DNA from 3 places in the Enterobacter pseudoroggenkampii genome. Region 3 is predicted to be linked to each of the others. Evidence: predicted binding sites of a transcription regulator. Region 3 holds the regulator's gene; each other region holds the start of a gene.
The links. The regulator Fur, encoded in region 3, represses iron uptake genes when iron is present. The targets are predictions, from matches to a motif close to ATAATAATGAGAACNACTATCAA.

Region 1 (9,957 bases), on a different contig from region 3:
GATGACGTCTGAACCAGGAAAACGCTGCAAAATCGCCTGCTCGACCTGCTCAGCTATCACGTGAGCCTGAACCAGTGGCAGGTTGTCTTCCATTTCAATGTGAATCTGAATAAAGCGGGTCGGCCCTGACTGCCGCGTTCGAAGATCGTGTGCACCGCTGACGCCGGGCCAGGAGGTCACGATAGAAAAAATTTCATTTCGTTCTGAGTCCGGGAGGGCGCGGTCAAGCAGTGATTGCACCGCTTCATACCCCATCCGCAGGGCGCTATATAAAATATAGATACCAATCCCTAACGCAAACAACGCATCGGCCCGATGCCAGCCATACCAGGCCAGACCGAGCGCAATAAGAATAGCCCCATTCATCATAACATCAGATTGATAATGAAGCATATCTGCCCGTACAGCCTGACTTTGCGTTTTGCGCACAACCCAGCGCTGGAACGTTACCAGAACAAGTGTGCATATAAGCGCGACAATCGTCACAACGACGCCGACGCCGGGATCGTTCATCGGTGTTGGCGAGACGAGATGCTGAATGCCGGTGAGAAACAAGAACAGCGCAGAACCGGATATAAACATGCTTTGCGCCAGCGCGGCCAGCGACTCCGCTTTACCGTGCCCAAAGGTGTGCTCTTCATCCGCTGGCTGCAGCGAGTAACGCACCACCAGCAGGTTGGTCAGCGAGGCGGCAATATCCACCAGCGAGTCCACCAGCGCCGCCAGAATACTGACCGAACCGGTATACCACCACGCGAAAACTTTGATGACCAGCAAGCACGACGCCATTACCGTCGCGGCCATGGCGGCCCGGTTTACCAGTCTTCCATAGGATTGATTCATAAACGCTCCTGTCATGTCATGCCGCTAGTATAACGGAAGCATGTGGAGTCGAAGGATGAATAAACGGTTAACAAATCAGAATGCGGGGCAAAAAAAACCCCCACATCATGTGGGGGAAGACAGGGATGGTGTCTATGGCAAGGAAAACAGGGTTTACTGGTTACTACGGGTACTGCTATTGCTACTGAAAAACGTCGTTTCTGAGCTTCGCTGCATCCGTGCAACCTCACGCAGCTGGTCCATTCGCTGCTGATGTCTGGTGTTCAAAACCGCTTGCTGCTCGGGCGTTAGCAGGTGGAACATCTGGTTGCGGACCTTCGCCATTTCGACCTGGCGGGCAACCTGTTCCTGTGCCATTTTTTCGGCCTGAGCGCGTACAGCGCTTTCGTCAAAATTTTCTGCGGTGACAAGGCGATGCATTGTCTCCATTTCGCTAACATTAACAGGGGGCTGGTCGTGTCTCGCCCTCTGCATCAGATCTCGCATCTGTTGACGCTGATGTTCGGTTAAACTTATGCCGTCAAACATATGGCTTTGGCTGCTGTTCTGCGTTGCACCCTCTTGTAAGGGACTGTTATCGCTGATGATAGCTTCAGCAGCCTGGCTAAACGCACTGAACGCCAGCGTTGAGGCCATGACGGCAGCGGTAACTTTGCGCATCACTTGCTCCCAAAATCTTTCGTGTCGCGATTCAACGAGAGACAGTCTACGATTCAGGCTGCAAACATGCGTCAGGGGGTGTAAAACAACGTAAAGTCATGGATTAGACAGCCTTGATGTCGTAATTTCTGCCTCGGAGGTATTTAAACAATGAATAAAATCCTGTTAGTTGATGATGACCGAGAGCTCACATCCCTTTTAAAGGAGTTGCTCGACATGGAAGGTTTCAACGTCCTGGTTGCCCATGATGGCGAGCAGGCGCTGAGTCTCCTTGACGACAGCATCGATTTACTTTTGCTCGACGTGATGATGCCGAAGAAAAACGGCATTGATACGTTGAAAGAGCTTCGCCAGACACACCAGACTCCCGTTATCATGCTGACCGCACGCGGCAGCGAACTCGATCGCGTACTCGGCCTTGAGCTGGGCGCGGATGACTATTTACCGAAGCCGTTTAACGACCGCGAACTGGTCGCCCGTATTCGCGCGATCCTGCGTCGTTCCCACTGGAGCGAGCAGCAGCAGAATACCGACAACAGCTCACCTACCCTTGAAGTCGACTCCCTGAGCCTGAACCCGGGCCGTCAGGAAGCGAGCTTTGATGGCCAGACGCTGGAACTGACCGGCACGGAGTTCACCCTGCTGTATCTGCTGGCGCAGCACCTCGGCCAGGTGGTTTCGCGTGAACATTTAAGTCAGGAAGTGCTGGGCAAGCGTCTGACCCCGTTTGACCGCGCCATCGACATGCACATCTCTAACCTGCGCCGTAAGCTGCCGGAGCGTAAAGACGGTCACCCATGGTTTAAAACCCTGCGTGGTCGCGGTTATCTGATGGTTTCCGCTTCATGATAGGAAGCTTAACCGCCCGCATCTTCGCTATCTTCTGGCTGACGCTGGCACTGGTTTTAATGCTCGTACTGATGTTGCCAAAACTCGACTCACGCCAGATGACGGAGCTTCTCGACAGCGAGCAACGTCAGGGCGTGATGATCGAGCAACACGTGGAAGCCGAGCTGGCAAACGACCCGCCGAACGATTTAATGTGGTGGCGCAGATTATTTCGCGCTATCGACAAGTGGGCGCCGCCCGGACAACGCCTGCTGCTGGTGACCAGCGAAGGCCGCGTCATTGGGGCCGATCGCAATGAAATGCAGATTATCCGCAACTTCATTGGCCAGGCGGATAACGCCGATCATCCCCAGAAGAAGAAATATGGCCGCGTAGAAATGGTAGGGCCTTTCTCCGTCAGAGACGGAGAGGATAATTATCAGCTCTACCTGATCCGTCCGGCGAGCAACTCCCAGTCTGATTTTATCAACCTGCTGTTTGACCGCCCTCTCCTGCTGCTGATTGTCACCATGCTGGTCAGCTCGCCGCTGCTGTTATGGCTGGCGTGGAGCCTGGCAAAACCAGCGCGTAAGCTGAAAAATGCCGCCGATGAAGTGGCGCAGGGTAACCTGCGACAACACCCTGAACTGGAAGCCGGACCGCAGGAATTCCTTGCCGCCGGGACCAGTTTTAACCAGATGGTGAGCGCTCTCGATCGCATGATGACCGCACAACAACGTCTGCTGTCGGATATCTCGCACGAACTGCGTACCCCGCTTACGCGCCTGCAGCTTGGCACCGCGCTGCTGCGCCGCCGCAGCGGTGAAAGCAAAGAGCTGGAGCGTATTGAAACAGAAGCTCACCGCCTGGACAGCATGATCAACGACCTGCTGGTCATGTCGCGTAATCAGCAGAAAAACGCGCTGGTCAGCGAAACGGTGAAAGCCAATCACCTGTGGCACGAGGTGCTGGACAACGCGGCGTTCGAAGCGGAACAGATGGGTAAATCCTTCACCGTCAACTTCCCACCGGGTCCATGGCCGCTGTACGGTAACCCCAACACGCTGGAAAGCGCGCTGGAGAATATCGTGCGTAACGCCCTGCGCTACTCGCACACGAAGATTGAGGTGGCGTTCTCGGTGGATAAAGACGGGATCACCGTCATTGTCGACGACGACGGTCCTGGCGTCAGCCCGGAAGACCGCGAGCAGATTTTCCGTCCGTTCTATCGTACCGATGAGGCGCGCGACCGGGAATCGGGGGGTACGGGGCTGGGCCTGGCGATTGTGGAAACCGCCATGCAGCAGCACCGTGGCTGGGTGAAAGCCGATGACAGTCCGCTGGGTGGATTGCGATTGACCCTCTGGCTGCCGCTGTACAAACGTTCATGACGCCCTGTCCCCGGCGTTTGCCGGGGACAGCTTACCTTACACCTCCGCGGTGACTGCCGCGCGGTTCTGCTTTTTGATCCGTTTCACCAGCAGCGTTGAGCAGACGAATCCCATCAGGCTGAACGCGATCATCACGCTAAAAACATAGTTGTAGCCTGCGATACCGGTGTGGGTATCCAGCAGCCAGCCATAAAGCGTGTAAGCAAACATGGCGGGCATGTAACCGATGATGCAGCCAAACGCCATTGCCGAGCCGGCATACTCACGCGGAGTGCCTATCTCATCCATCGGCGCGAAGAAAATGGCGCGCTGCGAGAAAATAATCGCCCCAAAACCTAAGGTTGCCGCCATCCCGATATAGACGTTCATCGATTGGTGGGGTAGCTGCATAAAGACAATCATCGCCGCGGCGGCAATCAGGAAGGTCCACTTCAGGTAGACAGTAGGCGATTTTGCCACTTTATCCGCCAGGAAACCGCCCACCGGTCCCCCCACCATTTTCAGGGCATACTGGTTGATAATGCCGTAGGCTCCCACCAGCGCAACCGGAAGCATATAGATATCTTTGAGGAAAGGGATAAAGTATGTCAGCCCGCAGTAGGCAGCGTACACGAAGAAAATGCCAAACGCGGCCAGCCAGACGTTGGCGCAGGAGAGGATATGTTTGATCCCCTTGAGCACCTCCATGTTGGCACTCCCCTTTTCGCTGCCTTTGACCTTGTCGTCATCGACAATGAAGTAGGTGATCACCCCTGCGACCAGGGTAATCAGCGTGTAGTATAACAGCCCCGCCTGCATGCCCGCTTTGCCTTCCCCGAAGTGCACAAAGACGAACAGTGCCCCGGAGGCAACAACCACGTCCACCACGCCGCGGCCAGCCTCAAGAAAGCCAAACATACGCCCCTGTTCCTCCTGCGTTCCCAGCAGACGCACCGCTTTCAGCAATACTGGCCAGTAAACTACGTCAGCGAAAAAGGCCATCGCCGCAAAACAGAGCAGATACCCGGTAAATGACGGCAGCGTGGATAAGTAGAGGCCGCACAATCCCACGCCGATTAAACCAAACGGCAGCAGTATTTTTTTAGAGTAACGGTCGGCAATATACAGAGAGAGGAACAGGCCCGTTGTCTGGACAATAGTATATACCGTAAAGCTTAAACCAATTTGGGTATTGGTTAATCCCCAGTCATTTTGCATAGGTACATAAAAGACATCTTTCATACTGGAAAGTTTGAATATCGTCCCGCCGCCTAAAATCAAAAAGCAGAGTCGTGCCCATTTATTCATGAACATAATTAACACCCTTAGCGTAGGTTGAGAAAACGTTCTCAATCAGAAAATGAATGCAATAATCCTCAGCCAGCTCAAAATGAAATGGCCTTCATGTTGACGTTCTTTTTTAACGATCTAAATACTAGTCAGGTTGTTATAAATTTTTGACACACGTTACGTATATACTGAATTTGAGAAAGGGCGTGATGTTTTTCCTCCGCAAGACGGGCATCTACCATCGTGCTGTCGGGCAATGGGGTATAGCTCGCATTTCGCCACGGTATCCAGGGGTTATTCCCTTCATCGTCGAAACGGAACGCAGGAGCATAATATTCCACCTCTTCTTCTAAGCCAAAAGAGGTGACCTGGGGTTGCTCATCGCCTAAAAGTAGTAATCTTTTTAGCATCTCCTCCACAGGTAGATCACCGTATCCGGTACGACAGGCTTCATGTCCCCAACCTTTCCCCTCGTTAATAATCCGCGCATCTTTAATATGCACCTGGGTAATCAAGGGGGCCATAACCTCTAATGCCGCCAGCGGCTCTTCGTTGGCATTAATCATATTGCCAAAGTCGAACAGAATGGAGAGGTTTTTCATCCCGCTGTTTTTCACCAGCGTCACCAGTTCATGGCCCTGTAAATCTTCATGTTGTTCAATAGTAAAACTCAGGCCGCAATCGTCATAACGAGATAAATACGCAATATCGCTGGCAATTTTATCGAGCACGTCTTTCAGATACCCTTCATAACGCGGGTAGAAGCGCACCGAGGTCGCTCCCGTCGCCAGGGCGATACGGATCGCATCATCCAGCGTCGCTTTATCCGAAGCGCTGGTTTCAATATGAATATCCAGATGGTAGCTTTGCGCTTTTTCTTTAAACGTGCGTAACTGTTGGTCATTTAATTTTTGCAGGGATTGCGTTTCACCGTCTTCGACATGAATTTTTACCCCCTTTAATTTCTGCTGATGCGCTATATCTAACAAATCACCCGGCAATACGCGTTCATAGCGCATATTTAAATGAAACGCGTAGGCGTGCAGATAGAGAGGTATATTTCTCGCACGTTCCGCCAGCCGCACTTTATCAATATTTTTCATTTTTCTTCTCATTCATCATGAATAACGAGTTCCACTGATTCAAGGCGCCAGTATTCAAAATCGACCTGCACCACTTTTTTATCCCGTGTCGCTCGGTGTTTTTCCACCAAAATTCCGTAAGTATTCGGTGCCACACCCAGTTCTTTGCAGGCCAGCTCCGGCATATTGACCGGTTTGAAGATCATCTCTTTAATGGTTAAGGTATGACCGAATTCATCTTCCCAGACGCTGGCAAACGACTGGTTCTCCAGTTTATGGATATATCCCGGCGCGGTTTCTGCATCAATATATGACTCGTGGTAAAAAACCTTATGTTCATCGAGCCCACACCATCCTGTTACCCGATAGCAATTCTCAGACGCGGGAAACACCCTCTCAACCTGATGCGGCACGCTCTCCATGCTCTCACGGGATAAATAGCCCCAGGAGGGATTTCGCCCCTGGGCACGGGCTTCCGCATTAAAACTGGAGAGGGATTTTGGGTTATAGATAAAGCGCTTAGCAGAAATAAACCAGCCGCTGCGGTTCTTTCTAAATATCCGTGCACCCACCTCCAGCTCAATCAGCACCTGCCGTAAGGTCATGCGTTTGGCATCCAGCAGTTCGCACAACTCGCGCTCAGACGGTAGCTTCGAGCCAGCCGGTAAGTTTTGTTCACTCAGCCAGCGTTCAAAACGCTCCCTGAGCACATCCACGTAGTTTTTTTCTTTCATCCCACACCATCTGGTTTAAACCAATTTGATCATAAGATATTTGAGCTGGAAGAATTCTCAAGTGTTTTTACATGGCCAACACTTTTTTTGTGGGCCATGTATCAGGAATGAAGCAAGGAAAGGTTAAGTACGGTGTAAAAGAAGGGAGCATCCCCCGTTAGCACGGGGGAGACGAACGAAAGAGAAACCTATTTACCCCATAACCGACGGGCATTGTCTTCAATTTTGTTACTGAGCCGCCGTTTTTGCATGGTGCGCGTCCAGCTGGTCGATAGCCCCGCCGCCGACAGCAGGCGGTGATACTGTTCGTCATCAAACGGCATATGCCAGGCAATGGCGCAGGCGTCATAAACAGACACATCGCTCAGGCGTGATGCCAGCTCAAGCGGTGCGTCCGCTGAAACCTGCCCAGCCAGCACCACACGGTACAGCCAGCCGGTTTTACCCGCGTTTTGCATCTGAGCCGACATGTCATGAATGCCGAAATGGTAGTTGAGCTTGAAGCACGGCGAGCGCGGCTGCGTCACCTGAATCAGGGCATCGCCCCAGCGGTAAATATCACCGATAAAGACGTTTTGCTCGGTCAGCCCTTCGGTCGAGAGGTTCTCACCGAACGCGGGCGCGACAAACAGATCCGCCTGTTCGGGGAATTCGGCTTTCCAGTGCTGATAGTGCTCGCGCGGGTAGTGGCACAGCGCACGCTCGGGCCCGCCGTGGATTTTCTTTTCGGCCTGCTCGTCACCCGCCAGCCCGAGGTCGGTAAGCGTCAGCTCACCGTCGACCTGAATTTTAGCGATGGCGCTCGGGCGACTGCCGTCGTACTCCCTTACCTTGCCTGTAAACACGTTCACCGGGTAATGCATTGCTGCCTCCATTACGCAGATACAAAAAAAAGCGAGTCATAAGACTCGCTTCTCACAGGCGTCAACGCAACCTTATTTTTTAGCGGCGAAACGTGCTGCAGCTTCGTCCCAGTTCACCACGTCCCAGAAGGCTTTGATGTAGTCCGGGCGACGGTTCTGGAATTTCAGGTAGTAAGCGTGTTCCCACACGTCCAGACCCAGGATTGGGAAGCCGGATGCGCCAGAGATCGCTTCACCCATCAGCGGGGAGTCCTGGTTAGCAGTAGAAACCACCGCCAGTTTGTCACCTTTCAGAACCAGCCACGCCCAGCCAGAGCCGAAACGAGTAGCAGCGGCTTTTTCGAACTCCGCTTTGAAGTTGTCCACGGAACCGAAGTCGCGCTCGATAGCCGCTTTCAGGTCGCCCTGCAGGGTGGTACCGGTTTTCAGGCCTTTCCAGAACAGGCTGTGGTTAGCGTGGCCGCCAGCGTTGTTACGCAGAACGGTTTTCTTGTCCGCTGGCAGCTGGTCCAGCTTGGTGATCAGCTCTTCAACAGGCAGGTTAGCGAACTCTGGCAGGCTTTCCAGCGCGGCGTTCGCGTTGTTCACATAGGTCTGATGGTGTTTAGTGTGATGGATTTCCATCGTCTGCTTGTCGAAATGCGGTTCCAGTGCGTCGTAGGCATACGGCAGGGATGGCAGTGTATAACTCATAATCCTCTCCATTATTGTCGGGCGGCACAGCTGTTAATGCCGCGTAAGCAGTTGGTTCATTATAGTTAATTAAATGATATTGAAAATGATTATCAATGCCGTAGTTTTTATAAGGTTATTCACATTCTGACAAAAGCTAAAATGGGTAATTCACTCAGGAGGTTAACGGAAGATGCTGCCGCGAAGACGACAGCATTGTCGGGTTAGTTTTGTTCCGCCACCAGCAGCGCGTAAGTGTCTGGCTCCAGGGCTTTAAAGATGTGCGGCTGGTCGGCGGGATAACAAATGTAATCCCCTGCGCCGAGCTCTTCCGCCGCGTCAAGCAGGCCAACCAGCGCCCGTCCCTGCGTGACAATGATATGCTCAACCGAGCCTGGCGGATGCGGCTGGGAAATACGGTCAGCACCCGGCTGGGTCATCAGAAGATAAACATCGCGGCGCGCGCCGGGGGGGCATGCGGCCAGTAAAATAGCCTCGTAATTAGCCTGTCCGGCGACCACTTTCGTCCCTTCGCCGCGGCGGATCACCTGTGTGGTCGGCAACTGCGGCTCAAGCAGGCGGGCGAAAGGAATATCCAGCGCCACGCAAAGCGACCACAGCGTTTCCAGGCTAGGGTTACCGTTGCCGGACTCCAGCTGGGAAAGGGTGGATTTTGCGATCCCGGCACGGCGGGCAATTTCCGCCAGTGAAAGCCCGGTTCGCAGGCGTTCTCGCACCAGACTTTTGGCGATCAGGCTGATCGGCTGCGTCATATAACGGCCTCTTGTTCTATAAAACGAACGAATCGTTCGTCTTGAAAATCAGTTTCGTTGCGTTCATTATAATGGATACACGTTCGATATGGCTAAAAATGTATGAAGCATCATCTCTCTTGCCTGAAAGGCGACACCATAAAAGCAATTATCCTGGTCTGCCTCGCGGTGGGCGTGGTCGGGATGTCCTACGGCTCCCTGGCGATGGCCTACGGTTTCCCGGTCTGGGTACCGTTTGTACTCTCCATCACCGTACTCGCGGGCGCGTCAGAGTTTATGTTTATCGGCATTGTGGCAAGCGGCGGTAACCCGCTGGCGGCCGCAGCCGCGGGGTTGCTGGTCAACGCGCGGCACGTGCCGTTTGGCGTGACGGTGCGTGAACTGGTAGGCAAGCGCGGCCTGAGCCTGTTGGGTTGCCACATTATGAACGACGAAAGCGTGGTGTTTGGCCTGTCGCAAAAAACCGCCGAGCAGCGTAAGGCCGCCTACTGGCTGTGCGGCTTAGGCGTCGCCATCGTCTGGCCGCTCGGCGCGCTGCTGGGCGCAATGGTTGGCAAACTGTTACCTGACCCGGAAACCATCGGCCTGGACGCGGTATTCCCGGCCATATTACTGGCGCTGGTGGTTCCCGCATTTAAAAACCGTACCACGCTAATCCGCGCCTGCAGCGGTGCCGCGCTATCACTGGCTGCCGTGCCGTTTGCCCCGGTAGGATTACCGGTGCTGCTCTCTTTACTGGGTCTTGCTGCGAGGAAAAAATAATGGGAAATATGACGTTTTTTATTCTCGGCATCGCCATTTTGTCTGCGGGAACGTACCTGATGCGTCTTGGCGGGGCGAAA
Region 2 (9,957 bases), on a different contig from region 3:
CACGCAGTTGCGGCCGAACGGCTCAATGGGCTGGCTGAGATCGCCCTGGGCAATCTGGCGGAACTGCTGGCGAATGCGATCCAGCGGTTTGACCAGCATCGCCACCAGGTAGCGGTCGGTAAAGAGCAGGATCAGCAGGCCGAGAATCGTGGCGACGATAATCACCGTGCGGGTCATGCTGGTCAGGCCGTCCACCACCACGCGGGTGCTGTCGAGCGACTTCGCGGCAGCATTGTTGAACTCTTCAGCCGCCGCACCGAACGCGCGGCTCAGCGGTGGGGTGACGTTGTTGGCCTGCTGACGGTAGCCGTCCAGCGCGCCCAGCTTCGCCTGCTGCATTTGCGGCGTCACGCCCTGTTCAAGCAGCGCCTGCCAGGTGCCGATCACCCGGGAAGAGATCTGCTCATCCATCGGGCCTGGAGAGATCGCTTTCATCTCGGCCAGCTTCTTGCCCATGTTATCCAGCGCCTGCTGGGCAGAGGCCAAATCCGGCGTGCCGCCTGCGGCTTTAACTTCCATTGCGCGGCTCAGACGGGTCACAAAGCGGAAATACTGATCGTTACCCTGGCTGAGTACCGTCATCTGTTTAACCAGTTGGCGATCGACTTCATTGCCATCAGTCACGCGAGACAGGGACCAGGTGCTGTACAGCCCAACACCCGCCCACATTAAACAAAAGATCCCGAGGATCGCCAGCATGACGAAGCGGATCGTGAAATTACGGAGCATATTCATAAGTCTTCCTTGCCGTGAGGGTGAGTTCGCCCAGAGGCGAGTACTACTCTCGTTATCGGCAGGAACGAGGGAAATTATAACGTTTTGTGATCATTTTTAATTAGCGTGGCTTCACTGGTCGCACAGCCGCCGTTAACCATTATCTTCGCGCTTAGTGATGTGATAAGTTCAGAATGAAAACGACGTTTCAAAAAATTATCGATAAGAAAAGGAGACATCATGTCCTGGTACCCTGACGCTACCCGCTATGAACATATGCAGTACCGCTACTGTGGAAAGAGCGGTCTGCGCCTTCCTGCGCTGTCGCTGGGACTGTGGCACAGCTTCGGCCACGTTCAGCCTCTTGATGCCCAGCGCGCGCTGCTGCGCAAAGCCTTCGACCTCGGCATCACCCATTTCGATCTCGCCAATAACTACGGACCTCCGGCGGGTAGCGCGGAAGAGAATTTCGGCCGCCTGCTGCGTGAGGACTTCGCCGCGTACCGCGACGAGGTGATTATCTCCACCAAGGCGGGTTACGACATGTGGCCAGGGCCGTACGGCTCGGGCGGTTCCCGCAAATATCTGCTCGCCAGCCTCGACCAGAGCCTGAAGCGCCTGGGCGTCGAGTATGTGGATATTTTCTATTCCCACCGCGTGGATGAAAACACGCCGATGGAAGAGACGGCCTCTGCGCTGGCCCACGCCGTGCAGAGCGGCAAAGCGCTGTATGTGGGCATTTCCTCCTACTCAACCGGGCGCACGCAAAAAATGGCCGAGCTGCTGCGCGAGTGGAAGATCCCCCTGCTGATCCACCAGCCGTCCTATAACCTGCTCAACCGCTGGGTCGATAAGACCGGTTTGCTGGATGCGCTGGAAGCAAACGGTACGGGGTGTATCGCCTTTACCCCGCTGGCGCAGGGTTTGCTGACCGGAAAATACCTGAACGGTATTCCTGAAGATTCACGCATGCAGCGTGAAGGCAAGAAAGTCCGTGGTCTGAACGAAAAAATGCTGACCGAAGCCAACCTGAACAGCCTGCGTTTACTGAGTGAAATGGCGCAGGCGCGCGGTCAGACCATGGCGCAGATGGCGCTAAGCTGGCTGCTGAAAGATGCGCGCGTGACGTCCGTGCTGATTGGCGCAAGCCGCCCGGAACAGCTGGAAGAGAATGTTCAGGCGCTGGAAAACCTGCGCTTTACGGAGGACGAACTCAAGCGGATTGACCAGCATGTTGCGGATGGGGAGTTGAATCTGTGGCAGGCGTCGTCGGATAAATAGTGCGGTCTGATGCCCTCACCCCGGCCCTCTCCCACAGGGAGAGGGAGCTAACTCTTCCCTCTCCCTGTGGGAGAGGGTTAGGGTGAGGGGGAATTACTTCTTACTGATCTTATCCAGATACCCCATCACAAACGCAGAGAGCACAAACGTCAGGTGGATAATGACGTACCACATCAGTTTGTTATCCGGCACGTTCTTCGCGTCCATAAACACGCGTAGCAGGTGGATAGAGGAGATAGCCACAATCGACGCGGCCACTTTATTCTTCAGCGAAGATGCATCCATTTTGCCCAGCCAGCTGAGCTTCTCTTTACGCTCGTCGATATCAAGCTGGGAGACAAAATTCTCGTAGCCGGAGAACATCACCATCACCAGCAGCCCGCCCACCAGGGTCATATCCACCAGCGACAGCAGAACCAGAATCAAATCCGCTTCGGCAATGGAAAAAATGTTCGGCAGAACATGCAGGATTTCCTGAAAGAACTTAATCGTCAGCGCGACAAGCGCCAGCGAAAGGCCAAAATAGACGGGGGCCAGTATCCAGCGAGAGGCGTACATGGCATTTTCAAAAAAGCGTTCCATAAAGTCCTGTTTGCAAAAGAAACCAGCGCCCAGTATATCTCAACGGCGCTGACTGTTTGCAATAACTCAACAGTACGTCACTCAGACGTTGTCCGGGTTAACCTCGGGACGGGCGTACTCCGGCCAGACAAGCGCCACCAGCTCAGGATAGGCTTCCAGACTGAACTCGCGAAAACACTGCCGCAAATTTAATACGTCCAGATCGGAATAAGAGACCTTCTCGCCGTTAAGGCAGCGCTTTTTGATATTGTCATAATATTTATACACGGCTGAATTCAGGTCGCTACAGCGACGCTGCGCCTCAAACAGTCCGGGCGTATCATTAATTTCCGACATTTTCATGCGCTTAATTGTCGCGTGTAAAAAGTCGATATATTCGTGGTTCACCCGCCAGTACCAGACCGGCGTAACGGAGTTCATCAATACAGAGAAATGGTCTTCACCTTCCTCTTTTGTCATCAGTTCAGGTTGCGGGGGTTCACTGGTGTCTTTCGACACTTTCGTTTTATTGAACTCCTGCATCAATAAAAGAACACCAGCGGTCAGTAATAGTAATGTGATGACCGTAAAAAAGATGCTGTTCATGGGTAGGCTCCATTTTTTTTGATTTTAAATTTGCCTCATGATATTGTCAACGAATCTCACGCCTTTACCAACCCCACCCTGTTGAAATTAAAGGAAATTGAAAATGCTGCCCGACTATCTCGTCCCGGCTAAGTACCACATCACGCCTGTGGAACAGCAACCGACGGAAGCAGAAAAAGAGGCCAGTTTCACTCAGGGGAAAAGAAAGCTCTCTGATTTCGAGCCCGATATATTAATTGGTGTTTCCCGAACTGGCAAATCCCGAAATATGTTGCTGGAAGAGCACGATCGCCATATAAAAGACCGCTTATTTCGCGCCATAAAAATTGAAGCCTTTGTCCACCTGCTGAATGACCTGCAGGCCGAGGGTGAAATAGATGCCCAGAAACTAAGTCAAATATTGGCCGAGAAAACCCAAGAAATTAATGAAGCAGGCAATGAAATTTGGCTTAACTTAATTACGCGCGAAAAAAACAACCCAATTTTTTATAGCCTGGGGGAGGATTAACGTGAAGGAAGTTAAAAACAACGACGTTTATTTGACTTTAGATGATAAGAAAAGTGATGAATTTATCTTAAAGCAAAATCTCGATGCGCTGCGAAACACAAAAAATGACGAGATGACGCGTATTACCCAGGACCTGGTATCGATCCCGGCAACGCTGGTGCGGCTGAAATGGCAGAATCGCCGCGAAATTTATCCGCTACAGGTCAAAGAAGAAATTTATGGCGCCGTGATGAACGCCATCATGGAACAGCGGCCAGAGCTGAAAGAGAAGCTTCTGGGTCGCCTCGAGGCCAATTACCAGTATCTGCTTGCCAGAGAAATCGCCACCCTGCGCCTGACGCGCAAGCTGTCAGACGGTGAGTTCCGTACCTCAAACGTCACCTGCGTGGCGCTTGATGAAGACGCGCTGGCGTCTGGTGCCAGCGCCCCTTCCGAACCGCAACGCTAATTAAATCTGAATACGGCAATCGCCTCTTTTAACTGACCCGTCTGCTGGCGCTGCGCTTCAGCCACCTGCACTGTTTGCGCTACGTGACGCACGTTCTCCTGCACGCTGGCATCGATGCTGGCAATGCTGTCGTTCATCTGCGCAATGCTCGCCCGCTGCTGCTCGCTCATCTGCGACAGCTCCTCCAGCAGAGAGCGAAGCCCTTCGATACTCTCAATGATCGACTTCATTGTCATACCCGCCTGCTCAACCTGCTCGACGCCCTGCAGCGTGGTTGCCTGCGATGCGGTCAGAAGCTGGCGGATATCTTTTGCAGCCCCCTCGCTGCGCTGGGCCAACACGCGCACTTCCGAGGCAACCACCGCGAAGCCTTTGCCATGTTCGCCCGCTCTGGCAGCCTCGACCGAGGCGTTGAGCGACAGAATATTGGTCTGGAACGCAATCCCGTCGATCAACTCCAGAATGGCGTAAATGCGCTGCGACTCCTCGCGAATGTGCTCCATCGCCGCAATCGCCTGCCGTACGTTATGGCCCCCCTGCTCCGCCACGTTACTGGTGCTGAACGCCACCTCCCTGACCTGGCTTGCTTTTTCACTGGTCAGGGTGGCGACAGCCCTTAACTGTTCCATCGCACTGGCCGCCGTCGCCAGCGAACTTGCCTGGTGATCGGTACGTTCCGACAGCGCGCTGTTGCGCTGTCCTAACGCGCGGGATGCCTCCAGCAGTTGCCCAATATTGGCGCTAACCTGCTCAAGCGTGGCGCGCATGGTGCCCAGCGTCAGGCTGAACGTGCGGGCAAAGGAAGACTCTGCGGGGACCGCATCGACGGCCAGCGTGAGGTACCCCGGTTCACGGTTGATCACCCCCGCCAGCCTTGCCACCTCGCTCGCCGAGCGGGCGTCCTGCTCCATTCGTATCGCCAGCAGAACCAGAATTGCGGTCTGGACCACCACAAACAGCCCGTGGAAAACCACCATATGAAAGCCGGTGTGCATGAACACCACGACGCCGTAAAGGTCATTCTCCTGCAGATAGTTAAACACCAGATGATGTAACGCGATGACCGCCGCCCCCATCACCAGCGGGCGCCAGTCTCGCCAGGCAAGGAGCGCGGAGAGCAGGACAAAAACCGAAAAATGGTATTCAGTTTCGCCTTCGCCCAGATGAATCAGCAGCGCGGAAAATGCCATTAGCACAAACGCAGAGCTCAGGCGGAGCAACAGCGCGCCGGGAAACAACAGCGTCAGCAGCGTCGATAAACAGGCCAGAGAGGTGCCAATAATCGCCCCCTGCACGATATTCTCGTTGATATAGCCCCCCCCCAGCGAGATGGCCCACAGCGACCAGATGAGCACCAGTATTAGCCTGTCGGCGCGTCGTCGAATGGCAGAAAGCGAAAACAGATCGTTTTGAGGCGCGTGCGGATACAGCCATGTCATCGTAGCCATAGGGAGTCTCTTGCTGTGCAGGTGAAAAGAGCCTTCGAAGAAGGTTTGTTTTTATTATCTTTTTTAAGCGTAGTGGGGATATTCCCCGACGCCATTTCAGCCAACGATATATTTTAATGGCTCAGCCGAATACTGATATTTACTTAACTATCAATGGATTATTAATTATTGCTTTATTGATAAGGAAATATGAAGAATGGGGATATACAGCAGAAAATAATAACGATGTTGCGTGGCAGAAAACAAAAAAGCTGGCTTTCGCCAGCTTTCGTTCTATTTTTTGGCCGCTTTTTCTTCGCCGACCAGCCCAATCTTCAGGTAACCCGCCTGATGCAGCGTGTCCATTACCTTCATCATGGTTTCATAATCAACGGTTTTATCCGCACGGAAGAAGACCGTGGTGTCTTTCTTACCGCCCGTAAGCTGATCCAGGGCCGGGATGACAGAGTCGGCCGTCACCGGGTCATTGCCGAGGAACATGGATTTATCCGCCTTCACCGACAGGTAGATAGGCTTCTCCGGGCGCGGCTGGGGCTGGCTGGATGAGGCAGGCAGATTTACCTTCATATCCACCGTCGCCAGCGGCGCAGCCACCATGAAGATAATCAGCAGAACCAGCATAACGTCGATAAACGGCGTCACGTTGATCTCATGCATTTCACCGTTATCGTCCAGATTTTCGTTTAGACGCATCGCCATACTATCAACCCACGCGCAGTTTGGACGCCGCGTGCACCGGCTTAACCGAGCTGGCATTCAGGTCGAGATCGCGACTTTGCAGCAGCAGAACCTGCGCGGCAACGTCACCCAGCGTGGCTTTGTAGCTGCCAATCATACGCGCGAAGATGTTATAGATAACCACCGCCGGAATCGCCGCGACCAGACCAATCGCCGTCGCCAGCAGCGCTTCTGCGATACCCGGGGCCACAACCGCCAGGTTGGTGGTCTGGGTCTGCGCGATACCGATAAAGCTGTTCATGATGCCCCAGACCGTACCGAAAAGGCCGATAAACGGTGAGATCGCCCCGATGGTCGCCAGATAACCATTGCCGCGCCCCATGTGTCGGCCAACGGCCGCCACGCGACGCTCCAGGCGGAAACCGGTACGTTCTTTGATGCCTTCGTTATCTTCACTGCCCGCGGAGAGTTCCAGCTCGTTCTGCGCTTCATTCACGAGCAGGGTGGTCAGGCTTTTCACGTGGAAGGATGAGGTCATGTCTGAAGCCTGATCCAGAGAGCGGGCTTCAGCCAGCTGCTGCTGTTCCCGCTTGAGGCGACGCTTCTGCGAAAGCAGCTCGGCGCTCTTGCTGAAGAAGATAGCCCAGGTGACAACGGACGCCAGAATCAGGCCGATCATCACAATCTTAACCACGATGTCAGCATGCTGATACATGCCCCAAACGGAGAGATCCGCCTGCATCAAATTATTACCCACTCTGTATCTCCAGGACGCAAATCACAAAATCTGAACGTAATAATATCAAAACGTCGTCGAATTGATAGTAGTTCTCATTAGTATTTGCATAGTGCCGCAATTTTCGTTCACTTTCCTTGCGCTTACGCAGTAAAAATTTCTTATGCGGTTTTTTGCTAATATTTTCTGCTTATTCGATAAGCCTGCGGGTGCAGTTTTTTCCAATCGTGGTAGTCTGGACGTCCAGACGTATAAAAACAGGGTTAGCGAACATGACAAAGAAGCATCTTGATACCACGCTGGTACAGGCAGGACGCAGCAAAAAATATACTCAGGGATCGGTCAACAGCGTGATTCAACGCGCCTCCTCGCTGGTGTTTGATACCGTTGAGGAGAAAAAAATCGCCACGCGCAACCGCGCGAAAGGCGGCCTGTTTTATGGCCGTCGCGGCACGCTAACCCATTTTTCTCTGCAGGAGGCGATGTGCGAGCTGGAAGGCGGCGCAGGCTGCGCGCTGTTCCCGTGCGGAGCGGCTGCGGTCGCCAACACCATTCTGGCGTTCGTGGAACAGGGCGATCACATCCTGATGACCAACACCGCCTACGAACCCAGCCAGGACTTCTGTACCAAAATTCTCAGCAAGCTCGGCGTAACCACCGGCTGGTTCGACCCGCTGATTGGTGAAGGTATTGCCGAACTTATTCAGCCCAACACGCGCATTGTGTTCCTGGAATCGCCGGGGTCGCTTACCATGGAGGTTCACGACGTGCCGGCTATCGTGAAGGCCGTGCGCAGCAAAGCGCCAGAGGCGATCGTTATGATCGACAACACCTGGGCGGCAGGCGTGCTGTTCAAAGCGCTGGAATTCGACATTGATATCTCCATTCAGGCGGCGACCAAATACCTGATTGGCCACTCGGACGGCATGATCGGCACGGCGGTCTCCAACGCGCGCTGCTGGGATCAGCTGCGTGAAAACGCCTACCTGATGGGGCAAATGGTGGATGCCGACACGGCCTACATGACCAGCCGGGGCATCCGCACGCTGGGGGTTCGCCTGCGTCAGCACCATGAAAGCAGCCTGAAGGTGGCCCAATGGCTGGCACAGCATCCGCAGGTTGAGCGCGTAAATCACCCCGCGCTACCCGGCAGTAAAGGCCATGAGTTCTGGCAGCGTGACTTTACGGGCAGCAGCGGGTTGTTCTCGTTTGTGCTGAAAAAACGGCTGAATAACGACGAACTGGCAAGCTATCTGGATAATTTTACCCTCTTCAGCATGGCCTACTCGTGGGGCGGTTTTGAATCCCTGATCCTGGCTAACCAGCCGGAACAGATTGCGGCCCTGCGCCCCGGTGGCGACGTGGACTTCAGCGGTACCCTGATTCGACTGCATATCGGTTTAGAAAATGTTGACGATCTGATTGCGGATTTAGCAGCAGGGTTCGAGCGTATCGTGTAGAGTGCTGGCTGAAAATGTACTCTCTGGACGCTTTTATGGACACCGCAAGCGGAAAAGTCTGCATGAGTTGCGCCCGGGATCAAACCCGACGGGCCAATAAGGGAGTACAATAGCGCTATATCTGCTGTTCCACAGGAAAGTCCATGGCTGTTATTCAAGATATTATCGCGGCGCTCTGGCACCACGATTTTGCCGCGCTGGCGGATCCTCACGTCGTCGGTATCGTCTATTTCGTGATGTTCGCAACTCTGTTTCTGGAAAATGGATTACTGCCAGCCTCGTTTTTACCCGGTGACAGCCTGCTTTTACTTGCCGGGGCGTTAATCGGTAAAGGCGTCATGGACTTCACGCCAACGATGGTTATCCTCACCTCCGCCGCCAGCCTGGGCTGCTGGCTGAGCTATCTGCAGGGCCGCTGGCTGGGGAACACGCGCGTCGTCAAAAGCTGGCTGGCGCAGCTGCCGCATAAATATCATCAGCGTGCGACCTGCATGTTTGACCGGCACGGCCTGCTGGCGCTGCTGGCGGGGCGTTTCCTGGCGTTCGTTCGCACGCTTCTGCCGACGATGGCGGGCATTTCCGGCCTGTCGAACCGCCGCTTCCAGTTCTTCAACTGGCTGAGCGCTCTGCTGTGGGTTGGCGTGGTGACGACGCTCGGCTACGCGCTGAATATGATCCCCTTCGTGAAACACCACGAAGATCAGGTGATGACCTTCCTGATGGTGCTGCCGATGTTCCTGCTGGTGGCGGGCCTGGTGGGGACTATCGCAGTGGTGATTAAGAAGAAGTACTGCAGTGCATAATTCAACAAAGCCGGGTGGCGCTATCGCTTACCCGGCCTACGTTTTTCGTCAGACTCCCTGCATCGTTCTTATACGTGATGCATCTTCTCCCGGCGTAACGCCGAAATAGCGCTTAAACTCCCGACTGAACTGCGAGGCACTTTCGTAGCCTACCCGCATTGCCGCCGCGCTGGCCTTCATGCCGTCGTGGATCATCAGCATCCGCGCCTTATGCAGCCGGTAGGTTTTGAGGTACTGCAGCGGCGAGGTGCTGGTCACCGATTTAAAATTATGGTGAAACGCCGAGACGCTCATGTTCGCTTCCGCCGCCAGCTGGTCGACGCTGAGATTTTCGGTGTACTGGCTCTCGATACGCTTGAGCACGCGGCTTATCAGGCTGAAGTGGGTCTGTCGGCTCACCAGGGCCAGTAACGCTCCACCCCCCGGGCCCAGCAGCACGTGGTAGAGAATTTCGCGGATAATCTGCTTGCCCAGAATGCGCGCGTCCAGCGGCCTCTCCATCACGTCCAGCAGACGCTCAATGGCGCAGAGGATCTCTTCCGACAGCGTCGCCGAGTTAATCCCGCTCGAAGCCATCGAAGGCTGGAAGAACTCGTCTTCACCTATCTCCATCAGCAGCTCCTGCAGCTGAAGAATATCGACGTTGACGCGAATACCGGCCAGCGGAACCGCCTCTGTCGCGAAGGTTTCACATTCGAAGGGTAAAGGTACCGT
Region 3 (9,957 bases):
TACCGTTGCGCTGAACGGTCAGGGCTTTACTCGCCTGGTGGAAGAGGGCGCTGAAGTGGTGGCAGGGCAGCCGATTCTGGAAATGGATCTGGACTTCCTGAACGCCAACGCGCGCTCCATGATAAGCCCGGTGGTTTGCAGCAACATTGACGACTTCAGCGGTCTGGTCATCCAGGCGAAAGGTCAGGTTGTTGCGGGTCAAACACCGCTATATGAGATTAAAGGCAAGTAATCGCTCCTGAGTAGAGTCATGCCTTAAGCGGCGGGGGATATCCTCCGCCGCTTTTTTTTGCAGCAAATGCCCCCATTATTTTCTTCAGAGACGTTTTAAGGGTTGTCACTACGTCCGGCTTATAAGATCATACGCCGTTATACGTTGTTTACGCTTTGAGGAATCCACGATGAGTGAGGCAGAAGCCCGCCCGAGTAACTTTATTCGTCAGATCATCGATGAAGATCTGGCCAGTGGTAAGCACACCACAATCCATACCCGTTTCCCGCCGGAGCCGAACGGCTACCTGCACATCGGGCATGCAAAATCTATCTGCCTGAACTTTGGCATTGCCCAGGACTACCAGGGCCAGTGCAACCTGCGTTTCGATGACACCAACCCAGTAAAAGAAGACATCGAATACGTTGAGTCCATTAAGAACGACGTGCAGTGGCTGGGCTTCAACTGGTCTGGCGACATCTGCTACTCCTCTGACTATTTCGATCAGCTGTACGCCTATGCGGTAGAGCTTATCAACAAAGGTCTGGCGTATGTCGACGAGCTGTCTGCTGACGAAATCCGCGAATACCGCGGTACGCTGACCGCGCCGGGCAAAAACAGCCCGTTCCGCGATCGCAGCGTGGAAGAGAACCTGGCGCTGTTTGAAAAAATGCGTGCCGGCGGCTTCGAAGAAGGCAAAGCGTGCCTGCGTGCCAAAATCGACATGGCGTCTCCGTTCATCGTGATGCGCGATCCGGTGCTGTACCGCATCAAGTTCGCAGAACACCACCAGACCGGTAACAAGTGGTGCATCTACCCGATGTACGACTTTACCCACTGCATCAGCGATGCGCTGGAAGGCATCACTCACTCGCTGTGTACGCTGGAGTTCCAGGATAACCGTCGTCTGTACGACTGGGTGCTGGATAACATCACCATTCCTGTGCACCCGCGCCAGTACGAGTTCTCTCGTCTGAATCTGGAATACACCGTGATGTCCAAGCGTAAGCTGAACCTGCTGGTGACCGACAAGCACGTTGAGGGCTGGGATGACCCGCGTATGCCGACCATCTCCGGTCTGCGCCGTCGTGGTTACACCGCGGCGTCAATCCGTGAATTCTGCAAGCGTATCGGCGTGACCAAGCAGGATAACACCATTGAGATGGCTTCCCTGGAATCCTGCATTCGTGAAGATCTCAACGAAAACGCCCCGCGCGCGATGGCGGTTATCGACCCGGTGAAACTGGTCATCGAAAACTATCCGCAGGGTGAAAGCGAGCTGGTCTCCATGCCTAACCATCCGAACAAACCGGAAATGGGAAGCCGTGACGTGCCGTTCAGCGGCGAGATCTGGATTGACCGCGCTGACTTCCGCGAAGAAGCCAACAAGCAGTACAAGCGTCTGGTGCTGGGTAAAGAAGTGCGTCTGCGTAATGCTTACGTCATCAAAGCCGAGCGCGTTGAAAAAGATGCGGAAGGGAATATCACCACCATCTTCTGTTCTTATGACGCTGAAACGCTGAGCAAAGATCCTGCTGACGGCCGTAAAGTGAAGGGCGTTATCCACTGGGTGAGCGCATCCCACGCGCTGCCGGTAGAAATTCGTCTGTACGATCGTCTGTTCAGCGTGCCTAACCCGGGTGCGGCGGAAGACTTCCTGGCGACCATCAACCCGGAATCGCTGGTGATCAAGCAGGGTTATGCGGAACCTTCTCTGAAAGCCGCTGAAGCGGGCAAAGCGTTCCAGTTCGAACGTGAAGGTTACTTCTGCCTGGACAGTCGTTACAGCACCGCGGAAAAACCAGTATTTAACCGTACTGTAGGTCTGCGTGATACCTGGACGAAGATCGGCGAATAATATTGCTGCTCTGGTCAATGAGAGACAAACGCCGCACTGTGCGGCGTTTTTTTATATAACGATCAGGGTATTAAGCCAGGGCCTAAAGAGGTGTCATGAAAATATCAGGTCAATGAGGTGCTACTTATTTTTTAAAAAAAAGTTTGTGCCATTGCGAAAATCAAAAATGTTACATAAAAGGAAAGAGATACCACGTCTACCCACTGAAATACCTGATAATTCCCCATCATTCCTCGCCTTCCCGTAAATGTTACAAAGCACTACCAATTATGTGCACTTCGTCATAATCCTGACTTTTGTCCGCTAAAAAGCATTGATAATTCGCGTCGCGAAAAATAACCTAAAGACGGTAGTTAATTCGAGGGTATTTAAAACTACCCCTGACCATTTGGTCTTTTTTATTTACGCCGTTTCAGGCGTTTTAATTCGTCAAAGAGGAATAATCTATGCGTACGTTCAGTGGCAAACGTAGTGCGCTGGCGCTGGCTATTGCCGGTGTGACAGCAATGTCGGGACTTGTGATTGCGCCAGAGGCAAAAGCAGCGGGTTTCATCGAAGATTCTACCCTCACGGGCGGTATTTATTACTGGCAGCGTGAGCGTGACCGTAAAGACGTCACTGAAGATAAATACAAAACCAACCTTTCTCACTCCACCTGGAACGCCAACCTGGACTTCCAGTCAGGCTATGCCGCGGATATGTTCGGTCTGGATATTGCTGCGTTTACCGCGATTGAAATGGCGGAAAACGGCGACAGCGGCCACCCGAACGAAATCGCCTTCTCCTCCAGCAACAAAGCCTATGATGAAGACTGGTCCGGGGATAAGAGCGGTATAAGCCTTTACAAAGCCGCGGCGAAATTTAAATACGGTCCGGTATGGGCGCGCGGCGGTTATATTCAGCCAACTGGCCAGACTCTGTTAGCGCCACACTGGAGCTTTATGCCGGGTACCTATCAGGGTGCGGAAGCGGGGGCTAACTTTGACTACGGTGATGCGGGTGCGTTGAGCTTCTCCTATATGTGGACCAACGAGTACAAAGCGCCTTGGCACATCGAGATGGACAAGTTCTACCAGAACGATAAAAAAACCAAAGTCGATTACCTGCACTCGCTGGGCGCGAAATACGACTTCAAAAACGATCTGGTGCTTGAAGCGGCATTTGGTCAGGCACAAGGCTATATCGATCAGTACTTTGCCAAGGCCAGCTATAAGTTTGATGTCGCGGGTAGCCCGCTGAGTACCAGCTACCAGTTCTACGGTACGCGCGATAAAGTCAGTAACGGTGGGGTCAATGACATTTATGACGGCACCGCGTGGCTGCAGGCACTCACCTTCGGCTACAAGGTTGGTCAGGTTGATTTGCGTCTGGAAGGCACATGGGTGAAGGCGGAAGGGCAGCAGGGCTACTTCCTGCAGCGTATGACTCCGACCTACGCCTCCTCCAACGGCCGTCTTGATATCTGGTGGGATAACCGCTCAGACTTCAACGCCGACGGCGAGAAAGCGGTCTTCTTCGGTGCAATGTACGACCTGAAAAACTGGAACCTGCCTGGCTGGGCGGTGGGCGCTTCTTACGCTTACGCCTGGGACGCAAAACCTGCCGATATGGCAACACCGGACGCATACTACGATCCCAACTATCGCCTGAAAGAGTCTTCCTACAGCCTGGATGCAATCTATACCCTGCAGGATGGCCGCGCGAAAGGCACGATGTTCAAACTGCACTTCACCCAGTATGACAACCACTCCGATATCCCGAGCTATGCGGGCGGTTACGGCAACATCTTCCAGGATGAACGTGACGTGAAATTCATGGTTATCGCCCCATTCACCATCTTCTGATAAACGCACTGGCGGGCTGAGTCCCGCCGGTATGGAGACTGTATATGATGAAAAAAATCGTAGTCGTCGCGTTGCTGGCATCAGGGCTGGTGGCGTGTGCGCAGACTCAGGCACCAAAAGAGGACTCCCGCCTGAAGGAGGCATATAGCGCCTGCATTAATACTGCGGAAGGTTCGCCGGAAAAAATTGAAGCCTGTCAGAGCGTGCTAAACGTGCTGAAGAAAGAGAAAGCGCATGAGCAGTTCGCGACGCAGGAAAATGTCCGCGTAATGGATTACCAGGCCTGTATCCAGGCGCGTAAAACCGGTAACGATCAGGAAGTGGCGAAGCGTTGCGACCAGATTTGGAAAGAAATTCGAAGCAATAACAGTAAGTAACTCGCTGTTATCATGCCCGGTGGCGCTGCGCCACCGGGCATTTTTTTAGGCAAAAAAAAGCCAACCTTACGGCTGGCTCAGAGTATGAACACTTGTTTATTTCGCGTCGTGCGCGTGGTCGTCTTCGCGGCAATCGCCTTCAGCACAATGACCGTAAAGGTACAGGCTGTGGTTGGTCAGGCGGATGCCATGACGCGCGGCGATTTCACGCTGGCGTGATTCGATGGAATCATCGCTGAATTCAATGACCTTGCCGCAATCGAGGCAGATCAGGTGATCGTGGTGCTGCTGCTGGGTCAGTTCGAAAACAGATTTACCGCCTTCGAAATTATGACGGGTAACAATGCCCGCGTCATCAAACTGGTTCAGCACGCGATAGACGGTAGCCAGCCCAATCTCTTCACCCATGTCGATAAGACGTTTATAAAGGTCTTCCGCACTGACATGGTGATTGTCTGGACCCTGAAGCACTTCAAGGATTTTTAACCGAGGAAGCGTAACTTTCAGGCCAGCCTTCTTTAATGCGGTATTGTTGTCAGTCATGCGGAATCTGTCCTGTTGCTAAACGATTCACTTCTGTAGGAAGTGACAGAAAATGCACCTGGGATAATGCGTCTCATTATAGAACTGCCATGGCTAAATGAAAACTGCAAGTCTCAGGCAAAATATGCTTATAAAAATGGGGTATCACCAACAAACTTGCTCAATGGAAAACCACATTTTATCAGGGAGACATTGTACAGGTCTGGGCGAAAAAGTTAAAAGATTGTAGCGATTAATTTAATCGGTTTGACCTGGGGCATGGGCGCAACCGCAGTTGCGCCGCGAAATAATCAGGCGTTCAGAATATCGTCCAGGTGCAGTTCTTCACGGATCTGCTTCACCCACTTCTCAACACGCTCGGCGGTCAGTTCTGGCTGACGGTCTTCGTCGATGGCCAGACCCACGAAGTGATCGTCATCGGCCAGGCCTTTAGACGCTTCGAAGTGGTAACCGGCGGTCGGCCAGTGGCCTACAATAACCGCGCCATTCGGCTCAATGATGTCGCGGATGGTGCCCAGCGCGTCACAGAAGTATTCGGCGTAGTCTTCCTGATCGCCACAGCCAAACAGGGCGACCAGCTTACCGTTGAAGTCGACTTCTTCCAGCGTCGGGAAGAAATCATCCCAGTCGCACTGGGCTTCACCGTAGTACCAGGTTGGGATACCCAGCAGCAAAATGTCATAGCCTTCCAGATCTTCTTTGCTGCTCTTGGCGATGTCATGCACATCAGCAACGTCTTTACCGAGCTGTTTTTGAATGTTTTTTGCGATATTTTCGGTATTGCCGGTATCACTGCCAAAGAAAATGCCGATGATTGCCATGAGTAAAATAACCTCTTGAAACTTAATAGTATGGTGGCGCAATTCGGCCACGGATAAGGGCAATAATAGCAGAACTGGCAACCCTGCGGAAACAGCTATCGCGCAGGACTGCACTCTGTGCTACATGAAAAGGGCGATAAAGGGGATTTTCAGACTTATGCCTGGCCGCGTAACGTTTCAAGCTGAGCGATCAACATCTCTTCAATGAGTTCACTGCGGCTGATATTTCGCGCGTCGGCCAGCTCGTTCAGCGCATCGACGGCGTCGGCGTTAAGCTTCAGTTCGACACGCTTAAGCCCACGATTTTTATCGCGTTTAAGCTGGTTGCGTTTATTGATACGCAGCTGTTCATCGCGCGAAAGCGGATTCGTCTTGGGTCGTCCCGGGCGACGCTCATTCGCGAACAGATCTAGTGTCGTACGGTCCGTTTGTTCTTTGGCCATGATTCTGAGACTTCGGGGGAAACACGCCGCCCTGCTAATGCCCGGGCGATAAGCGCGCCATCATACATCACCAAAAACGGCACGCCAACGACTGGACGCCTGCAGCCTTCCAGTCGCTCTCTTTTTAATCAATTTGCAGTATCAGCAAGATAGCGGCGAATGGCGCGCAGCACGGCGTCAGGTTTTTCCGCATGCACCCAGTGCCCGGCACCGGCAATAACGTGGGCGCGAGCCTGCGGGAACTGGGCCAGCAGCGTGTCGCGGTACGCGTCGGTTACGTAAGGTGAGTTTCCGCCGCGAATAAAGAGGGTAGGGTGCGGCCAGGCGGGGACGGTTTTCCAGCCCACGATGTTGTTGTACTGGTCCCAGAGCACCGGCACGTTAAAACGCCATTGCCCGTCAACAAACGACTTCAGCAGGAACTGCACGACGCCTTCTTCATCAAGATGCTCACGCATGACGGCAGCCGCCTGTTGGCGTGTCGCGACACCCGCTTCTGTGACCGCATTAATGGCGGCAAAAATCTCGTCGTGACGACGGACGTCATAATCCACGGGCGCGACGTCAATTACCACCAGGCCGCTAATACGGTCCGGGGCCAGTGCCGTCAGGGCCATCACCGCTTTACCACCCATTGAATGCCCGATCAGCGTTACCTTCTGCAGGCTATGTGCGTCCAGCGTATCCAGCAGATCCTGCGCCATCGCCGCGTAGGTCATCTCGTCGGAACGCCCGGAAAGACCGTGATTGCGCATATCGACCTGTAAAATATCGTGGTCGGTAACCAGATCGCGTGCCAGCACGCCCAGGTTATCCAGGCTGCCAAAAAGCCCGTGAACCAGTACGATGGGAGAATTATTGTTCGGCGATTGTGCAGTTTGCGCTCGGGTATTCAATTTCATGGCAAAGTTCTTTTTTTACGTATGTCAGGTTAGGGTATCATGTTGACCATTCTGCCGCCCGGCTGCAAGGTTCCAGTTTAATCTGACTTTTGCCGCCAACCTGGTTTGACGCTATCCGCTGTTGGGATTTGACCTTATAATCCCAATGACTTGTATTCAGATAAGATATCGCACTGGATTAAGATGAAAACAATCGAAGTTGATGACGAACTCTATCAGTATATTGCCAGCCAGACGCGGCATATCGGGGAGAGCGCGTCCGACATTTTACGGCGCATGCTTAAAATTTCCGCCGCTTCACAGCCTGCTACCCCAGTCACCAAAGATGTCGTGTCTCAGCCGAGCGTTGTTGCACAAGCAAAACCTGCCGTGACGCCGGCAAAAGATAAAGTGCGCGCGATGCGCGAGCTGCTGCTCTCCGATGAATATGCGGAACAGAAAAAGGCGGTTAACCGCTTTATGCTGGTGCTGTCTACACTTTATTCACTGGATAACAAAGCGTTTGCTGAAGCGACCGAGTCGCTGCACGGTCGTACTCGCGTCTATTTCGCGGGCGACGAGCAGACGCTGCTGCAAAATGGCAATCAAACCAAACCCAAACATGTTCCTGGCACCCCGTACTGGGTGATCACCAATACCAATACGGACCGCAAGTGCAGCATGATTGAACACATCATGCAGTCCATGCAGTTCCCGGCGGAATTGATTGAAAAGGTTTGCGGTACAATTTAACCCTTGCATCAGAAGGACCCGGTAATGGCAAATCACAGCCGTGCAGGCCAACCTGCACAACAAAGCGATTTGATTAACGTCGCTCAGCTGACCGCGCAGTATTACGTGCTGAAGCCGGTCGTGGGCAACGCAGAACACGCAGTGAAGTTTGGTACATCTGGTCACCGCGGCAGCGCGGCGCGCCACAGCTTTAACGAACCGCACATTCTGGCCATTGCTCAGGCCATTGCGGAAGAGCGCGCTAAAAACGGCGTTACCGGTCCGTGCTACGTGGGGAAAGATACCCATGCCCTGTCTGAACCGGCGTTCATCTCTGTTGTGGAAGTGCTGGCTGCAAACGGCGTCGATGTCATTGTTCAGGAGAACAATGGCTTCACCCCAACGCCTGCGGTCTCTAACGCTATCCTGGTACACAACAAAAAAGGTGGCGCGCTGGCTGACGGTATCGTTATCACGCCATCCCACAACCCGCCGGAAGACGGTGGCATCAAATACAACCCGCCTAACGGTGGCCCGGCCGACACCAACGTCACCAAAGTGGTGGAAGATCGTGCGAACGCGTTGCTGGCTGACGGCCTGAAAGGCGTGAAGCGCATCTCTCTGGATGCGGCCATGGCGTCCGGCCGCGTGAAAGAGCAGGATCTGGTTCAGCCGTTCGTGGAAGGGCTGGCGGATATCGTCGATATGGCGGCCATTCAGAAAGCTGGCCTGAAGCTGGGCGTGGATCCGTTGGGCGGCTCCGGTATCGAATACTGGAAGCGTATCGCCGAGCATTACAATCTGGATCTGACCATCGTGAACGATCACGTCGATCAGACCTTCCGTTTTATGCACCTGGATAAAGACGGCGCGATCCGTATGGACTGCTCTTCCGAGTGCGCAATGGCGGGCCTGCTGGCGCTGCGTGATAAATTCGATCTGGCGTTTGCTAACGACCCGGATTATGACCGTCACGGTATCGTCACCCCTGCCGGGCTGATGAACCCGAACCACTATCTGGCGGTTGCGATTAACTACCTGTTCCAGCACCGTCCGCAGTGGGGCAAAGAGGTGGCCGTCGGTAAAACGCTGGTTTCCTCGGCGATGATCGACCGCGTGGTCGAGGCGCTGGGCCGCAAGCTGGTGGAAGTGCCGGTGGGCTTCAAATGGTTCGTTGACGGTCTGCACGACGGCAGCTTTGGTTTCGGTGGTGAAGAGAGCGCGGGGGCCTCTTTCCTGCGTTTCGACGGCACGCCATGGTCAACCGATAAAGACGGCATCATCATGTGCCTGCTGGCGGCGGAAATCACCGCGGTCACCGGTAAAAACCCGCAGGAACATTACAATGATCTGGCGGCACGCTTTGGTGCACCAAGCTATAACCGTATTCAGGCTAGCGCGACGTCAGCTCAGAAAGCGGCCCTGTCCAAACTCTCTCCGGAGATGGTCAGCGCAAGCACCCTGGCAGGTGACCCGATCACCGCGCGTCTGACGGCGGCACCGGGCAACGGTGCCTCCATTGGTGGGCTGAAAGTGATGACCGAAAACGGCTGGTTCGCCGCGCGTCCATCCGGTACGGAAGATGCGTATAAAATCTATTGCGAAAGCTTCCTCGGCGCTGAGCACCGTCAGCAGATTGAGAAAGAAGCGGTAGAGATTGTCAGCGAAGTGCTAAAAAACGCGTAAGTGCGGTTTGTGTGCGGGCTGATGCCCTCACCCCGGCCCTCTCCCACAGGGAGAGGGAGAAAACAATAAAAACGGCAACCCTTGGGTTGCCGTTTTGCTTTTACCTAACTGTGCTTGTTCTTCAATTCAAACCGTGGTGACACCAGACCGTACAGCGTCCAGCCCATAAAGGTCACCATCGCGCCATACAGCATCGCTTCCTGGCCGGATGAGTAGAGCGCGTAGAAGCTGTAGATTGCCCCAATCAGCGCCACGATATTCGCCGCACGCGCTTTGCGCGGATCCACCTTCGCGACTTTCTGAATAATCACCAGCGCCGCCATCGACAGAATATACGGAATGATATTTGTCACGACCGCCAGGTTGACCAGCACGTTGAACTGGCTGTTTAGCGACGGGCTAATGGTCATCAGCGACAATCCGCTCTGGAAGATGACAATCGCCAGCATGCCCTGCACCGGCGCATCGGCTTTGGTCACGCGGGAGAAGATTTTTGGGAAGTAACCTTCATCAGCCGAAGATTTAAACACCTGTGCGATGGTGAACTGCCACCCAAGGAGT

Region 1: the regulator Fur is predicted to act here: its motif matches at 8,437-8,459, upstream of sodA (superoxide dismutase [Mn]).
Region 2: the regulator Fur is predicted to act here: its motif matches at 7,063-7,085, upstream of exbB (tol-pal system-associated acyl-CoA thioesterase).

What each region holds. Positions count from the first base shown of each region.
Region 1 is NZ_JAPMLV010000010.1:46,909-56,865, forward strand. Features, by position in the region: gene fieF (CDF family cation-efflux transporter FieF) at 1-843, opposite strand, end outside; gene cpxP (cell-envelope stress modulator CpxP) at 997-1,503, opposite strand; gene cpxR (envelope stress response regulator transcription factor CpxR) at 1,654-2,352, shown strand; gene cpxA (envelope stress sensor histidine kinase CpxA) at 2,349-3,722, shown strand; gene OTG14_RS23015 (MFS transporter) at 3,759-5,009, opposite strand; gene OTG14_RS23020 (sugar phosphate isomerase/epimerase family protein) at 5,141-6,094, opposite strand; gene OTG14_RS23025 (UTRA domain-containing protein) at 6,103-6,807, opposite strand; gene yiiM (6-hydroxyaminopurine reductase) at 6,996-7,670, opposite strand; gene sodA (superoxide dismutase [Mn]) at 7,743-8,363, opposite strand; gene OTG14_RS23040 (helix-turn-helix domain-containing protein) at 8,567-9,115, opposite strand; gene OTG14_RS23045 (AzlC family ABC transporter permease) at 9,218-9,877, shown strand; gene OTG14_RS23050 (AzlD domain-containing protein) at 9,877-9,957, shown strand, end outside.
Region 2 is NZ_JAPMLV010000005.1:154,208-164,164, forward strand. Features, by position in the region: gene OTG14_RS19060 (methyl-accepting chemotaxis protein) at 1-735, opposite strand, end outside; gene OTG14_RS19065 (aldo/keto reductase) at 955-1,995, shown strand; gene OTG14_RS19070 (TIGR00645 family protein) at 2,089-2,577, opposite strand; gene OTG14_RS19075 (ESA_00282 family adhesion-associated protein) at 2,659-3,162, opposite strand; gene OTG14_RS19080 (hypothetical protein) at 3,266-3,670, shown strand; gene OTG14_RS19085 (hypothetical protein) at 3,672-4,118, shown strand; gene OTG14_RS19090 (methyl-accepting chemotaxis protein) at 4,115-5,566, opposite strand; gene exbD (TonB system transport protein ExbD) at 5,840-6,265, opposite strand; gene exbB (tol-pal system-associated acyl-CoA thioesterase) at 6,270-7,001, opposite strand; gene metC (cystathionine beta-lyase) at 7,253-8,440, shown strand; gene yghB (DedA family general envelope maintenance protein YghB) at 8,584-9,243, shown strand; gene OTG14_RS19115 (AraC family transcriptional regulator) at 9,292-9,957, opposite strand, start outside.
Region 3 is NZ_JAPMLV010000001.1:407,517-417,473, forward strand. Features, by position in the region: gene nagE (N-acetylglucosamine-specific PTS transporter subunit IIBC) at 1-232, shown strand, start outside; gene glnS (glutamine--tRNA ligase) at 402-2,069, shown strand; gene chiP (chitoporin ChiP) at 2,516-3,913, shown strand; gene chiQ (ChiQ/YbfN family lipoprotein) at 3,961-4,290, shown strand; gene fur (ferric iron uptake transcriptional regulator) at 4,387-4,833, opposite strand; gene fldA (flavodoxin FldA) at 5,124-5,654, opposite strand; gene ybfE (LexA regulated protein) at 5,810-6,097, opposite strand; gene ybfF (esterase) at 6,226-6,999, opposite strand; gene seqA (replication initiation negative regulator SeqA) at 7,183-7,731, shown strand; gene pgm (phosphoglucomutase (alpha-D-glucose-1,6-bisphosphate-dependent)) at 7,756-9,396, shown strand; gene potE (putrescine-ornithine antiporter) at 9,501-9,957, opposite strand, start outside.